Formosa agariphila KMM 3901: one gene and its partner. The protein of the gene in region 2 binds, or shares a complex with, the protein of the main gene of each other region. Links are inferred from orthologs where the notes say so. Each region holds a gene or a part of one and is shown on either strand. Other genes may lie near its edges. The genes, in order: secA and secY.

Evidence for each region.
Region 1: the proteins of secY (region 2) and secA are in contact, whole or in part, in a crystal structure (PDB 3DIN), measured with the Thermotoga maritima proteins. The link is inferred for Formosa agariphila KMM 3901 from one-to-one orthologs. Residues at the interface, in WP_004081795.1 of Thermotoga maritima: Glu108, Gly109, Glu110, Glu111, Ala236, Glu237, Arg238, Arg239, Ile240, Thr241, Ile242, Gln243, Tyr244, Ala245, Arg246, Arg247, Val248, Thr249, Gly250, Arg251, Arg252, Val253, Tyr254, Gly256, Ala257, Ser258, Thr259, Tyr260, Leu261, Pro262; in WP_004082002.1 of Thermotoga maritima: Glu261, Ala262, Arg263, Lys300, Ala301, Arg302, Thr303, Ile304, Ile305, Leu323, Tyr324, Asp325, Pro326, Val329, Ser330, Tyr333, Ile336, Lys340, Phe345, Val349, Glu363, Phe364, Tyr374, Ser375, Gly376, Gly377, Glu393, Ile395, Thr482, Ser483.

What each region holds. Positions count from the first base shown.
Region 1 is NZ_HG315671.1:976,221-987,317, reverse strand. Bases 4,220-8,085 are described here. They hold secA (preprotein translocase subunit SecA), read left to right. Parts: upstream 4,220-4,528; coding sequence 4,529-7,885; downstream 7,886-8,085. Other genes in these bases: BN863_RS04250 (EndoU domain-containing protein), read right to left, coding at 7,958-8,085; BN863_RS04260 (DUF2795 domain-containing protein), read left to right, coding at 4,220-4,356. Also shown: BN863_RS04280 (ABC-F family ATP-binding cassette domain-containing protein), read left to right, coding at 1-1,681; BN863_RS04275 (O-methyltransferase), read left to right, coding at 1,708-2,481; BN863_RS04270 (ABC transporter ATP-binding protein), read left to right, coding at 2,601-3,305; BN863_RS04265 (cob(I)yrinic acid a,c-diamide adenosyltransferase), read left to right, coding at 3,412-3,984; more of BN863_RS04260, read left to right, coding at 4,135-4,219; more of BN863_RS04250, read right to left, coding at 8,086-8,617; BN863_RS04245 (hypothetical protein), read right to left, coding at 8,752-10,245; BN863_RS04240 (hypothetical protein), read right to left, coding at 10,262-10,861; BN863_RS04235 (RNA polymerase sigma factor), read right to left, coding at 10,845-11,097. UniProt on the Escherichia coli protein: Required for protein export, interacts with the SecYEG preprotein conducting channel.
Region 2 is NZ_HG315671.1:685,721-689,528, reverse strand. What follows is about bases 979-3,808. They hold secY (preprotein translocase subunit SecY), read right to left. Parts: upstream 3,151-3,808; coding sequence 1,807-3,150; downstream 979-1,806. Other genes in these bases: rpmD (50S ribosomal protein L30), read right to left, coding at 3,632-3,808; rplO (50S ribosomal protein L15), read right to left, coding at 3,165-3,617; infA (translation initiation factor IF-1), read right to left, coding at 1,580-1,795; ykgO (type B 50S ribosomal protein L36), read right to left, coding at 1,459-1,575; rpsM (30S ribosomal protein S13), read right to left, coding at 1,082-1,456. Also shown: rpsD (30S ribosomal protein S4), read right to left, coding at 1-406; more of rpsK, read right to left, coding at 591-978. UniProt on the Escherichia coli protein: The central subunit of the protein translocation channel SecYEG. Consists of two halves formed by TMs 1-5 and 6-10.

The DNA of each region.
Region 1 (11,097 bases), 290 kb from region 2 along the record:
AATAATATTCAGAAAAAATATAACGGTCTCCTTTTTACCACAAGAGCCAATATTAAATCCAGATTTAACTATTGAGGCAACCATATTCGATGGTGATCACGACATATTAAAAGTGATAAGAAATTACGAGACCGCTTTAAATAATCCTGAAGATGAAGATGCTTATCAAAAAGCATTCGAGCAAATGGATCGTTATAACGCTTGGGATTTCGAAACGCAATACAAACAAATCTTATCGAAATTAAAACTTGATAATTTCTCTCAGAAAGTGAGCACGTTATCTGGAGGTCAAAAAAAACGTCTGGCTTTAGCGAACGCTTTAATTAATAAACCCGATTTATTAATCCTCGATGAACCTACCAACCATTTGGATCTAGAAATGATTGAATGGTTAGAACTGTTTTTTGCAAAAGAAAACATGACTCTTTTTATGGTTACTCACGACCGTTTTTTCTTAGAACGTGTTTGTAATGAAATTATTGAACTAGACCAAGGTGAGATGTTTAGTTACAAAGGAAACTATTCTTATTACCTAGAAAAAAAGGAAGCTAGAATTACTCAAGAAGCTGTAGAAACAGGAAAAGCAAAACAGCTTTTTAAGAAAGAACTTACATGGATGCGTCGTCAACCTAAGGCACGTACAACAAAATCAAAATCTAGAATAGACGATTTTCACGATATAAAACAACGTGCTCATAAACGCAGAAAAGACCATCAAGTTGAGTTAGAACTTAATATGGAGCGTTTAGGAAACAAAATTGTAGAACTCCATAACATTAAAAAATCTTTTAAAGACAAAACCATTTTAGAAGGTTTTACTTATAACTTTCAGCGTGGTGAACGTATTGGTATTATTGGTAAAAACGGTACAGGTAAATCTACTTTTTTAAATATATTAACCGAAACTACAGCACCTGATAGCGGAACCATAACCCTTGGAGAAACGGTTAAGTTTGGATATTACACCCAATCGGGAATAGATGTTAAACCCAACCAAAAGGTAATCGATGTTGTTCGTGAATTTGGAGATTACATTCCGCTTAAAAAAGGCCGTCAAATTAGTGCACAACAACTTTTAGAGCGCTTTTTATTCGACCGTAAAAAACAATACGATTTTGTTGAAAAATTAAGTGGTGGTGAACGTAAACGTTTATACCTATGTACGGTTCTTATTCAGAATCCAAATTTTTTAATTCTAGATGAACCTACAAACGATTTAGATATTGTAACACTAAATGTTCTTGAAGATTTCTTATTAGACTTCCCGGGATGCTTATTAGTAGTAACGCATGACCGTTACTTTATGGATAAAATTGTAGACCACTTGTTTGTATTTAGAGGTGAAGGTGTCATAGAAGATTTCCCTGGTAATTACAGCGATTTTAGAGCCTATGAAGACAGTCCGGAAGTTTCTCCTATTGAAGATAAAAAGGAAAAGAAAAACTGGAAACAAGATTCTGGTGTAAAACTATCTTACAACGAGCAAAAAGAATATAATAATATTGAAAGCAAGCTAAAATCGTTGGCGTTCGATAAGACTGAATTAGAAGCTAAGTTTAATAATCCAGAATTGTCTCAAGACCAAATTAATGAATTGTCTCTAAAATTAGAAAAACTAATCAAAGAAATGGACGATAAAGAAGAACGCTGGTTTGAATTGGCTGCAAAATTAGAAGACTAAAGTTTAATTACGAATTTTTCAGACTTGTGTTTTATCAGATATCACAATATTTTAATTTTTTAAAGCGCTCTACAAATCAGCATGGGGTGCACTCCCCTTTTGTTTATAATCTCGTTACAAAATGTTTTTACAGTAAAACAAATTCTGCGGATTATACTTTAATTTCTAATTATAAAAAAACGCTTTTAAAGAATAATACGGTAATTGAAATTACAGATTTAGGCACAGGTTCAATGTATACTAAAAACAATAACCGTAGTATAAAAAGTATTGCTAAAAACTCTGGAGCAGCTATAAAGCGTGCTAAATTATTATACCATTTAGCTAATTATTTTAAGTTTAACAACAGTTTAGAATTAGGCACATCCTTAGGTATCTCTACACACGCTATTGCTTTAGGAAATACAAACGGTAAAATCACTTCAATTGAAGGTTGTCCTAAAATTGCCCAATTTACAAGCCAAAATTTAAAAGACAAAAAAATTACTAATGCTGAAATCTTAATCGGAGATTTCAGTAAAGTAATTCCTAAATTACATCAAGATGCATTCGATTTCATTTTATTCGATGGCAATCATAATAAACAAGCAACTTTAGACTATTTCGATTTATTATTACCAAAAATTCATAACGACACCGTATTTATTTTTGATGACATTTATTGGTCTAAAGGCATGACTGAAGCTTGGGACATGATTAAACAACACCCTAAAGTAACAGTGACTATTGATACATTTCAATACGGGTTTGTCTTTTTTAGAACCGAGCAAGTCAAAGAACATTTCACTATCAGATTATAACTTTTTCAATTTAAGTTTTTAGTTTTCTTCATTAAACCTGTAACAAATCATAAAGTACAGCGTCTTACTTCTTATAAAATTTGCTGTATCTTGCAGCAACCAATATCAGCAATTGTTTTATGGATAACGTCATAGAAATAACCAATATTATTCGCGATTTTAAACTCGGCCAAGAAACTGTTCATGTTTTAAAAGGTATTGATTTAACCATTAAACGTGGCGATTACATCGCTATTATGGGGCCATCTGGTTCAGGAAAATCAACGTTAATGAATTTGCTTGGGTGTTTAGATACGCCTACCGCAGGAACATATATTTTAAACGGTAAAGATGCCAGTAAAATGACCGATGATGAATTGGCTGATATCCGAAATACAGAAATTGGTTTCGTTTTCCAAACCTTCAACTTACTTCCAAGAACAACCGCTCTTGACAACGTGGCTTTACCAATGGTATATGCGGGCTATTCTAAAGCAGACCGTACAAAACGTGCCGAAGAAGTTTTAACAGAAGTAGGTCTAGCCGATAGAATGGACCATAAACCCAATCAGCTTTCTGGAGGACAAAGACAACGTGTGGCTGTTGGTCGTGCGCTTGTAAACAAACCTTCAATAATTCTAGCCGATGAACCTACAGGGAATTTAGATTCTAAAACCTCTGTTGAAATTATGGGATTATTCGACACCATTCATAAGCAAGGAAATACAGTAATATTGGTTACACACGAAGAAGATATTGCCGAACATGCACATAGAATTATTCGTTTACGCGACGGACTTATTGAAAGCGATACTAGAAACGAAAAAATTACAATTCCGGCTTAAACAAAATCAGTCAAACAATTTTTATTTCACTTTTAAAGCCAAAATTTTCAATGTAACTTTGGAATGAATTGACATACGATTCAATTTTAATTTAAGCATTCATTACATGAAAATTTATACTAAAACAGGAGACAAAGGCACAACCGCTTTATTTGGAGGTACGCGGGTGCCCAAACATAACATCAGAATTGATAGTTATGGTACTGTAGACGAACTTAACTCATACATTGGTCTTATTCGCGACCAAGATATTAATCCAGCCTATAAAGATGTTTTAATAATTATACAAGACCGATTATTTACCGTTGGTGCCATGTTAGCAACGCCACCAGAAAAGGCCATTCTTAAAAACGGAAAAGAGCGATTAAATATTCCAAAAATAGACGATGCCAACGTTACGCTTCTAGAAACAGAAATGGATACTATGAATGCCGAATTACCGCCAATGACGCATTTTGTGTTACCTGGCGGACATCAAACCGTGTCATTCTGTCATATTGCACGCTGTATTTGCCGCAGAGCAGAGCGCTTAGCATCAGAATTAAACGAAATTGAACCTCTAGATCCGCAAACACTAATTTATTTAAACCGTCTTTCTGACTACCTTTTTGTATTGGCACGAAAGTTGTCTAATGACCTACATGCAGATGAAGTGAAGTGGATTCCTGAAAAGCATTAATTTCACCGATTCAGGAAATTTATAACCCACTTTAAGTCAATTTGTTTGCTAAAAACAAAGCGTTCTTTAATTTAATGATGAAATAATTCATTTTTTTCTTGACTATTTAAACTAAAAAATTATTTTTGCAAAAAATAAAACGAATTACAGATGTATTGGACATTAGAATTAGCATCATATTTAAGTGATGCGCCTTGGCCAGCTACTAAAGATGAGCTGATTGACTACGCGATTAGAACTGGAGCACCTCTTGAAGTTGTAGAAAATTTACAATCCATTGAAGATGAAGGCGATTCGTACGACTCAATCGAAGAGATTTGGTCAGATTATCCTACAGATGAGGATTATCTCTGGAACGAGGATGAATATTAGTATTACATAAAGAAAAGTTAAAAAGTCTCGTATCGAGGCTTTTTTTTGTGCTATTCTTTATGAAACAAAACAACAAAACGTATATTTGAGTGCTTTATTTTTTTAGCATTTAAAGTACTTAACTGTATCTATTAAGTCGGTAGACTTAATGCAACCATAAACACACATACACATGAATTTTTTAAATTCTGTACTTAAGGTATTTGTTGGAGATAAATCCAAACAAGATGTAAAAGCCATCATGCCTTTAGTAAATAAAATTAAAACTTTTGAAAAAGCCTTAGAAGGGTTGTCTCACGACGAACTTAGAGCAAAAACAGCCTTCTTTAAGGCTAAAATTGCGGAAGGCCGTAAACCTTTCGAAGATCAAATTACTGCGCTTTTAGAAGAAGCTAATAATACTGAAGATATCGACAGACGTGAAGATATTTATCAGGAAATAGATAAATTAAAAGACGATTCTTATGCGGCCACAGAAGATGTATTAAACGACATTCTTCCAGAAGCCTTTGCAGTTGTTAAAGAAACAGCAAAACGTTTTAAAGACAATACAAACATAACAGTTACAGCTAATACTTTTGATAGAGAAATTTCTGGAACTAAAGATTATGTTGTTTTAGAAGACGATAAAGCCATTTGGGCAAACTCATGGGATGCTGCAGGAAAAGCCATTACATGGGATATGGTACATTACGATGTACAACTTATTGGTGGTATTGCTATGCACCAAGGGAAAATTGCTGAGATGCACACTGGGGAAGGTAAAACCTTAGTTGCAACTTTACCAATGTACTTAAATGCATTAGCAGGAAAAGGTGTTCACTTAGTAACAGTAAACGATTACTTAGCAAAACGTGATAGTGCTTGGATGGCACCAATATTCGAATTCCACGGCTTAAGTATCGATTGTATCGATTACCACCAACCAAACTCTGAAGCTCGTAAAAAAGCATACAACGCCGATATTACTTACGGAACAAATAACGAATTTGGTTTCGATTATTTACGTGATAATATGGCGCACTCGCCAAACGATTTGGTTCAACGCCCACACCACTATGCTATTGTCGATGAAGTCGATTCTGTATTAGTAGATGATGCGCGTACACCATTAATTATTTCTGGTCCGATTCCTCAAGGAGACCGTCACGAATTCACCGAATTAAAACCAAAAGTTGAAGATATTGTTAATGTACAGCGCAAGTACTTAACAGGAGTTTTCGCAGAAGCTAAAAAATTAATTGCAGCAGGAGACACCAAAGAAGGCGGATTCCAATTGTTACGTGTATTCCGTGGAATGCCTAAAAACAAAGCCTTAATTAAATTTTTAAGTGAAGACGGTATAAGACAATTACTTCAGAAAACTGAAAATCATTATATGCAAGACAACAACCGCGAGATGCCTAAGGTAGACGAAGCGTTGTACTATGTTATAGATGAAAAAAATAATCAGATTGAATTATCAGATAAAGGGGTTGAATACCTTTCTGGTAAAGATAACCCTGACTTTTTCGTGATGCCAGAAATTGGTATTGAAATGGCTAAAATTGAAGCAAAAGGTTTACCTGCAGAAGAAGAAGCTAACGAAAAAGAAGATTTATTTAGAGACTTCGGAATTAAATCTGAACGTATTCATACCTTAAATCAATTACTTAAAGCCTATGCCCTATTTGAAAAAGACAATCAATATGTGGTAATGGACAATAAAGTAATGATTGTTGATGAGCAAACTGGTCGTATTATGGATGGTCGTCGTTATAGCGATGGATTACACCAAGCGATTGAAGCTAAAGAAAATGTAAAAATTGAAGCGGCCACGCAAACTTTTGCAACTGTTACACTTCAAAACTTCTTTAGAATGTACCGTAAACTTTCTGGTATGACGGGTACGGCAATTACCGAAGCGGGAGAATTATGGGAAATCTATAAACTTGATGTTGTAGAGATTCCAACAAACCGTCCGATTGCTAGAATAGATAAAGACGATTTAGTTTACAAAACTAAACGTGAAAAATACAATGCGGTAATCGACGAGGTTACTAAATTATCTCAAGCCGGTCGTCCAATATTAATTGGTACAACCAATGTAGAGATTAGTGAACTTTTAGGAAAAATGTTAAGTATCCGTAAAGTACCACACAACGTATTAAACGCGAAATTACATAAAAAAGAAGCCGACATTGTTGCCGAAGCTGGTCAGCCAGGACAAGTTACTATTGCCACAAACATGGCAGGTCGTGGTACCGATATTAAATTAATCGATGAAGTTAAAAAAGTTGGAGGTTTAGCAATTATTGGTACAGAACGTCACGATTCTCGTCGTGTAGACCGTCAGTTACGTGGTCGTGCTGGTCGTCAAGGAGATCCAGGAAGTTCTCAATTCTATGTATCGTTAGAAGATAACTTAATGCGATTATTCGGATCTGAGCGTATTGCTAAGATGATGGATAAAATGGGATTAGAAGAAGGTGAAGTGATTCAGCATTCTATGATTTCAAAATCTATTGAACGTGCTCAGAAAAAAGTTGAAGAAAATAACTTCGGTGTTCGTAAACGTCTATTAGAATATGATGATGTTATGAATGCGCAACGTGAGGTTGTTTACAAACGTCGTCACCATGCCTTATTTGGAAAACGTCTGCGTGTAGATTTAGCGAATATGATTTTCGATACTGCTGAAAACATTGCTGAAGTTAATAAAGATGCTAACGATTATAAAAATTTCGGATTTGAATTGATCCGTTATTTCTCAATGAGTAATCCTGTAAGCGAGCAAGAATTCAACAAATTAACTGTTCAAGACATTGCTTCTAAAGTATATACAGCTGCTTTCGAACATTATAAAGCTAAAATGGGTAAGAATGCCGAACTTGCATTCCCTATTATCAAAAATGTTTACGAAACACAAGGCGACAAATTTAAACGTATTGTTGTACCATTTACAGATGGTGTAAAAACATTACAAGTTGTTACCGATTTACAGCAAGCTTATGAAACAGAAGGAAAGCAATTAATTACAGATTTCGAAAAGAACATTACTTTAGCCATTATCGACGATGCATGGAAATCGCATTTACGTAAAATGGATGAGTTAAAACAATCTGTTCAATTAGCGGTTCACGAACAAAAAGATCCATTGTTAATTTACAAATTCGAAGCTTTCGAATTGTTTAAAGACATGATCACTCAAGTCAATAAAGATGTGATTTCATTCTTATTTAAAGGAGAATTACCAAGCGAAGACCAAAATGCAATTAGCGAAGCAAAACAAGTGGCTCCTAAAAAGCAACAGGTAGAAACGACTAAAGAAGAAATTCCTAATTTAGACGAACGTGCTTCACAAAGTAGAGCTGCAGGACAAACACAACGTCAGCCAGAGGTTGTAGAAACTATTGTAAGAGACAAGCCAAAAATTGGTAGAAACGATAAAGTAACGATAAAGAATGTAATGAACGGCGAAAGTAAAACCGTAAAATACAAACAAGCCGAACCGCTTTTAGCTAAAGGTGATTGGGTAATTACAGAATAGTACATTCTACTATATATTTAAACATCAAAAAAGCTGTCTATTTTTAAAATAGACAGCTTTTTTTCGTTTTAATTAATTTAACAAAGGATAAATAGACCTCATTTTATCATTAATAATAATTATTTCAACTTCAATTCCTGATACTGTTTGAGATATAAATACGTTCTTTTTGCCAGCTACTTTTTGTTTATGTTCAACAGCAAATTCACATTCATGAAATAACTGATGCATACTCCAGTTTCGTGGAAAAAAAGTAGTTGACTTTTCTTTTTTAACCCAAGTATTAGTTTTCTTATCTAAGAACTCTATTTCTGCTTCCCATATTCCGGTCTTGTTATTTTGTTTGATAAGCTTTAAAATTTTAACTCTCTCCGAATTATAATAGTGAACTCCAGACACCTTTCCTTTTTTCACTTGCCCCTTGATACAGTGTTCAAAGATTTCAACAAAGTTCAAATCGACACTTGAATTCTTTTTAGTAAGAATTAAATCTTTTATTTCTGTAATGTTTTTTTCAAGACAAATTTGCTCAGCTCTTTTTGGGTTTCTTAAAACTATATTCCGATAAATAGTTGATTTCCTCTTTAGAGTTGGTAAATCATTAAATGGACCTTCTCCTTCTGCAAGTTTAATAGTGTACATAGCAGGAATCTTATTAATTCGAACTCCTGGTTTTAAACCTTGCTTATCATTTATGAAAGTATTTTTAAGTATGTAATATTTGAATTTCAAAAAATTATGTTTTAATACATTTTAACTTTTACAACTTAGTAAAACAAATATAGCCGATAATCCATTACTATTCAGGATATCGGCACACAAAGTCCTATGTTAATAAGACATATTTTATCTATATAAAATCGTATTTACTCCATTGACACCTTACTAAATTTCGCATTCACAATAATCGTTTTATTGCTACTTAAATTCCCCGTAGAAAATGTAGACACGTTTTCACTGCTCGTTTTCTTTGGATGTTTAAATCGAGATTGCTTACCATTGTACTGCAAGCTATAGTCTGTGTTTGGCAAACTAATAAGCGCATCGCTATTTTCTAAAACAATATTTAGATTCTGAAACGTATCTGCAATTTTAGATATTTTAAGATCGCCAAAACTCCCATTAATTATGGTGTTTCCTGTAAGTTGCCCCAATTGTATATTCGAAGAATTTGAATTTAACACCAACTGATTTACAGTTTCAATTTTAGCCTGCTCTACATAGTTTAAAACCAACTGCCCTTGATTCCAATTGGTAATAGACACGGGCGCATAAGACACAACGATGGAAGTGTTACTCCCATCGATTGTGTTTGCTGTTAATTTGGTATGCGACATTTCGGCCTTTAAATTTTCTATAAGCGATACAAATTGTAATTCGCCATATTTTACATTCACTTTTAAATTTGCCTTTTTGGGCATGTGAATAATAATGGTCTTTTTAATATTAGGCCCACGATCAGGCATGCTTCTGCCCTGCTCTGCGCGTGCTCTAACTTCTTCGGCTTTCATTCGGCTCGCTTCGGCATGCTCTTGGGCTTCCATTTGCTTTTCAAATGATTTGCCAAACGATTCTCCCCAAGCTTCCATTTGAGCCTCAAAATCCTTTCCGAAGCCATTTTCAAATTGTTTTCCCCAGGCTTCCATTTGTTTACCATAAGTTTCTCCAAACTTTTCGCCCCAGGCTTCCATCTTTTTTTCGTAATCTTCAAAACCAGAGGCGCTAAACTTCTTCGCCCAAGCCTTCATTTTATCTTGATACTCTTTTCCGTATTCTTTCTGATAGGTTTTACTCCACTTATCTAAATACTTTTCACCTTCGGCTTTATACGCTTCATAATCAAAATGTACTTGATTCATACCTTCTGGTAATTCGGGTAATTCTGGCATTGTTGGTGGTTCCGGCATATTGGGCATTTGTGGCATATTCGCAAAATGCTTCATATCTGGTAACGGTGGCATGGGTGGCATATCGGCCAATTCGAATTCTAAATGTTGTAGTGCTGAAATTGAATTCACATCAAAATCATAACCTACATCCCAACCATTTTGCATGCCTTTACTCGAAATATTCACAAAATCGCTAGACCCACTTACATCTACATGCCACTCTTTTAACGCCTTTTGTAAATCAGACTGACTTAATTGATCGCTTTCTACAAAAGCTTCTACTTCAATCACGTCTTTATTCCACGTATCGATTTTTACTATGGTGTAATTCGATTCTAAATTAATAGTCACCTCTTTATTCACTTTTAAAGATTGCGATGCCTTAGATAGCTTTTGTTGTGCTTGTGTTAGATTAGACGCAAACACAACAAGCACTAAACTTGTAATTGATTTTATAATTAACTGTTTCATTTTTTTGATTGATTTTTTAAATAGATTGTTCCACCGCCTCATCGGCAATAGCATCGGTACTGAATTCTTTTAATTGGTCGCGTAAACGGTATAACAAGTTTAAACGCAATTTTAAATTATCGATTAAGGCATTTACGGTTAATTCGCTCGGGCCAGATTCGGTTAATTCTATAGATAACTTTTTGTATTCGTTGGTTAATTCTTCTAAACGCTGAATGTAACCATCGATTAATTCTTTATTTTCTGGTGTCAATTCTACCTTAGATAATTCGGTATGAATACTCGCCAAATAATAATCTTCAACTTTCTTTAAGTCGGGTGACAAATCGCCTAAGGTTTTTGTTTTTACAACTGGCTTTACCTCGGTTTCTACAACTTGCTGTTGTGTTTCTATTACTTGATCAGCATTAAAAAATGTATATCCTCCATAGCTCAACGCAAATAGTAGCACTAAACTCGCCGCGATAGCCATCCAATTAAATTTAGATTTTGGCGGATCTTGTGGCAAACTCGCATTTAACTTTTCTAAAAAACGTGCTTCATGTCCTTCAGACAACCGGTCGTCTTTTTGATGTGCTTTATCGGCTTCAAATAAATCTCTAATATCCTGTGCCATAGTCTTTCATTTTTAAAAGTTCTTGTAATTTTTGTTTTCCTCGCGATAATTGTGTGCGTGAGGCGACTTCAGAAATGTTTAAAATTTCGGAAATCTCTTGATGATCATAGCCTTCAATTAAAAACAACATCACCACATATTTATACTTTTCTGGTAAGGTTTCTATAACGCGTTTTATATCATTTAGAGTCACACCATCATCCACCGTCCAATTATCATGAGTATCTGCATCGACC
Region 2 (3,808 bases):
CTTTTAAATTGTAAGAAGGAATGTTTACCAACTCACCATTTACAGTAATGTGTCTGTGAGATACTAATTGTCTAGCACCGCTTCTAGAAGGAGAAATTCCCATTCTATAAACAACGTTGTCTAATCTAGACTCACATAATTGTAATAATACTTCACCAGTAATACCTTGTGAAGCTGTTGCTTTTTTGAATAAACCTCTGAATTGACGCTCTAATATACCGTAAGTATATTTTGCTTTTTGCTTTTCCATTAATTGGATTGCATATTCAGATTTTTTTCCACGACGCTTGTTAGCTCCGTGTTGACCTGGAGGATAATTTCTTTTTTCGAAAGATTTGTCATCTCCAAAAATAGCTTCACCAAACTTACGAGCTATTTTAGTTTTAGGACCAGTATATCTTGCCATAATAAATTGATTTTAAAGAGTGATTATGAATTAAGGTCTTAATCTTATCCTTCGATAATCGTTAATCTCTTTGTTATACTTGTTAAATTATTTTTTAAAAGTGTGCAAATTTACATATAAAAAAATTAATACCAACTGTATATTAAGCTGATATTAATTTTTTTTATAAATTCTCTAAAGTAAATTAGACTCTTCTACGTTTTGGAGGACGACATCCATTATGTGGTAATGGAGTAACATCGATAATTTCTGTTACTTCAATTCCTGCATTATGAATAGAACGGATAGCAGATTCTCTACCATTTCCAGGTCCTTTAACATAAACTTTTACTTTCTTTAAACCTGCCTCTTGAGCTACAGTAACTGCATCTTCTGCTGCTAATTGTGCTGCGTAAGGCGTGTTCTTTTTAGAACCTCTAAATCCCATTTTACCAGCTGAAGACCATGAAATAACGTCTCCTTTTTTGTTGGTAAGAGAAATAATGATGTTATTAAAAGAAGCAGTAACGTGAGCTTCTCCTACAGCATCTACTATAACTTTACGTTTTTTAGTACTCTTTGTATTTGACTTTGCCATATTATTTTAGTTTCTAGTTGTTAGTTGTTAGTGATAGAATCCTAAACCTCTCGATTTCGAACAGATTCATCTAACTACTAAATACTAATGACTTTTAATTATTTAGTTGCTTTTTTCTTGTTAGCAACAGTTTTTCTTCTACCTTTTCTAGTTCTAGAGTTGTTTTTAGTGCGTTGTCCTCTTAAAGGAAGACCTGCTCTATGACGAATACCTCTGTAACATCCAATATCCATTAATCGCTTAATGCTTAATTGTGTTTCAGAACGTAACTCACCTTCAATAGTAAAAGTCGATACAGCTTCACGAATAGAACCTATTTGATCATCTGTCCAGTCTTGAACTTTAGTGTTTTCGTCAACTTTAGCTTCTGCTAAAATTTCTTTTGCTCTACTTGTACCTATTCCATAGATATAAGTTAAAGAGATAACTCCTCTTTTCTGTTTTGGTATGTCTACACCTGCAATTCTTGCCATAACTACCCTTGTCTTTGTTTGAATCTAGGATTCTTTTTGTTAATTACGTAAAGTCTACCTTTTCTACGCACGATTTTACAATCTGCACTTCTTTTTTTAACTGATGCTCTTACTTTCATCGTATTAGTATCTATAAGTTATTCTAGCCTTAGTTAAATCGTAAGGACTCATTTCTAATTTTACTTTATCACCTGGTAACAATTTAATGTAATGCATACGCATTTTACCAGATATATGAGCAGTCACAATGTGACCATTCTCTAACTCAACACGAAACATAGCATTAGATAATGCTTCTATAATTGTTCCGTCTTGTTCTATTGCTGCTTGTTTTGCCATTGTATAATAAATTAAGCTACTGCTTTTCTATTTTTACCAGTTTTCATCAAGCCATCATAGTGTCTATTCAACAAGTAAGAGTTTACTTGTTGCATCGTGTCAATTGCAACTCCCACTAATATTAATAGTGAAGTACCACCAAAAAATAAGGCCCATCCCGATTGTACGTTCATTAACTTAACAACTATGGCAGGAAATACTGCTATAAGTGCAAGGAAAATAGAACCTGGTAATGTTATTTGAGACATAATCTTATCTAAATATTCTGAAGTTTCAGACCCTGGACGAATCCCTGGAATAAATCCTCCACTACGTTTTAAATCGTCTGCCATTTTGTTCGTAGGAACTGTAATAGCAGTATAGAAATACGTGAATATGATAATTAAGAATGCAAATAATAAGTTATACCAAAATCCGAATATATCAGAAAATTGTGATTGTAACCACTGTCCTGCAGCTGAATCCTTCATCATAGAAGTTCCACCTATTAAACCTGGTACAAACATAATTGCTTGAGCAAAAATAATTGGCATTACTCCAGAAGCGTTAAGTTTTAATGGAATATATTGTCTAGACCCCATAATGTTTTTCTCATAACCTCCAGTAGCAGTACGTCTTGCATATTGAACAGCTATTTTTCTAACTGCCATAATAAGCATAATAGATGCAAAGATAATAGCAAACCACAACACTAATTCAATAAGGATTAACATTACATTATTCCCTTCTAAACGAGATGCTGCATTTTGGAAGAACGATAATGGCATACGTGCAATAATACCCACCATAATTAATAGTGAAATACCATTACCAATACCTTTATCTGTAATCTTCTCTCCTAACCACATTGCAAAGATACAACCAGTAACTAAAATGATTATTGAAGAAAAATAGAATAAACCACCTTGTCCTAATAAGAACGCACTTTGTGGAATTCCTAAACTTGGTAAACTTGCTAAATATCCTGGTGCTTGTACCAAACATATTGCAATTGTTAACCAACGTGTGATTTGATTTATTTTCTTTTGCCCACTAGCACCTTCTTTTTGTAACTTTTGCAAGTAAGGAATTGCTATTCCCATTAATTGCACTACAATAGAAGCAGAAATGTAAGGCATAATACCTAAGGCAAATATTGATGCATTAGCAAAGGCTCCTCCTGTAAATGCATTTAATAAACCTAATAATCCAGAATCTGTATTACTTTGTAAGGTTTCTAATTGTGCTGCATCGATACCAGGTAAAACTACTTGTGCACCAAATCGATAAACTAATAATAGACCAACCGTAAGGATGATTCTATTTCTTAGTTCCTCAATTTTCCAAACATTCTTTAACGTTTCTATAAATTTCATGCTCTATTACGTGATTATAAAGTTACAGCTTCTCCTCCAGCCGCTTCGATAGCAGCTTTTGCTGAAGCAGTAAATTTATGAGCAGTTACTTTTAATTTTGCTTTTAGTTCACCTCTACCTAAGATTTTAACTAGATCATTCTTTCCAGTTACACCTACAGACATTAGTGTGTCTAAATTTACTGTGTCGTTAATTTTCTTTTCATCAACCAACTGTTGTAATTTATCTAAGTTTACACCTTGATATTCTACACGGTTAATATTAGTAAAACCAAATTTAGGAACACGTCTTTGAAGTGGCATTTGACCTCCTTCAAATCCAAGCTTCTTAGAATAACCTGAACGAGATTTGGCTCCTTTGTGACCACGTGTAGCGGTACCACCTTTACCAGATCCTTGTCCACGACCTATTCTTTTTCCTTGATTTTTAACTGAACCTTCTGCAGGTTTTAATTTACTTAAATCCATTTCTCAGTTTATTATTAAGCTTCTTCAACAGAAACTAAGTGTTCTACTTTAGCAACCATACCAAGAATATTTGGTGTGTTTTCATGCTCTACGACTTGCCCAATACGTTTAAGACCAAGAGCTTCTAAAGTTCTTTTTTGTCTTTGTGTACGTTTAATTGCGCTTTTAACTTTCGTTACTTTAATCTTTCC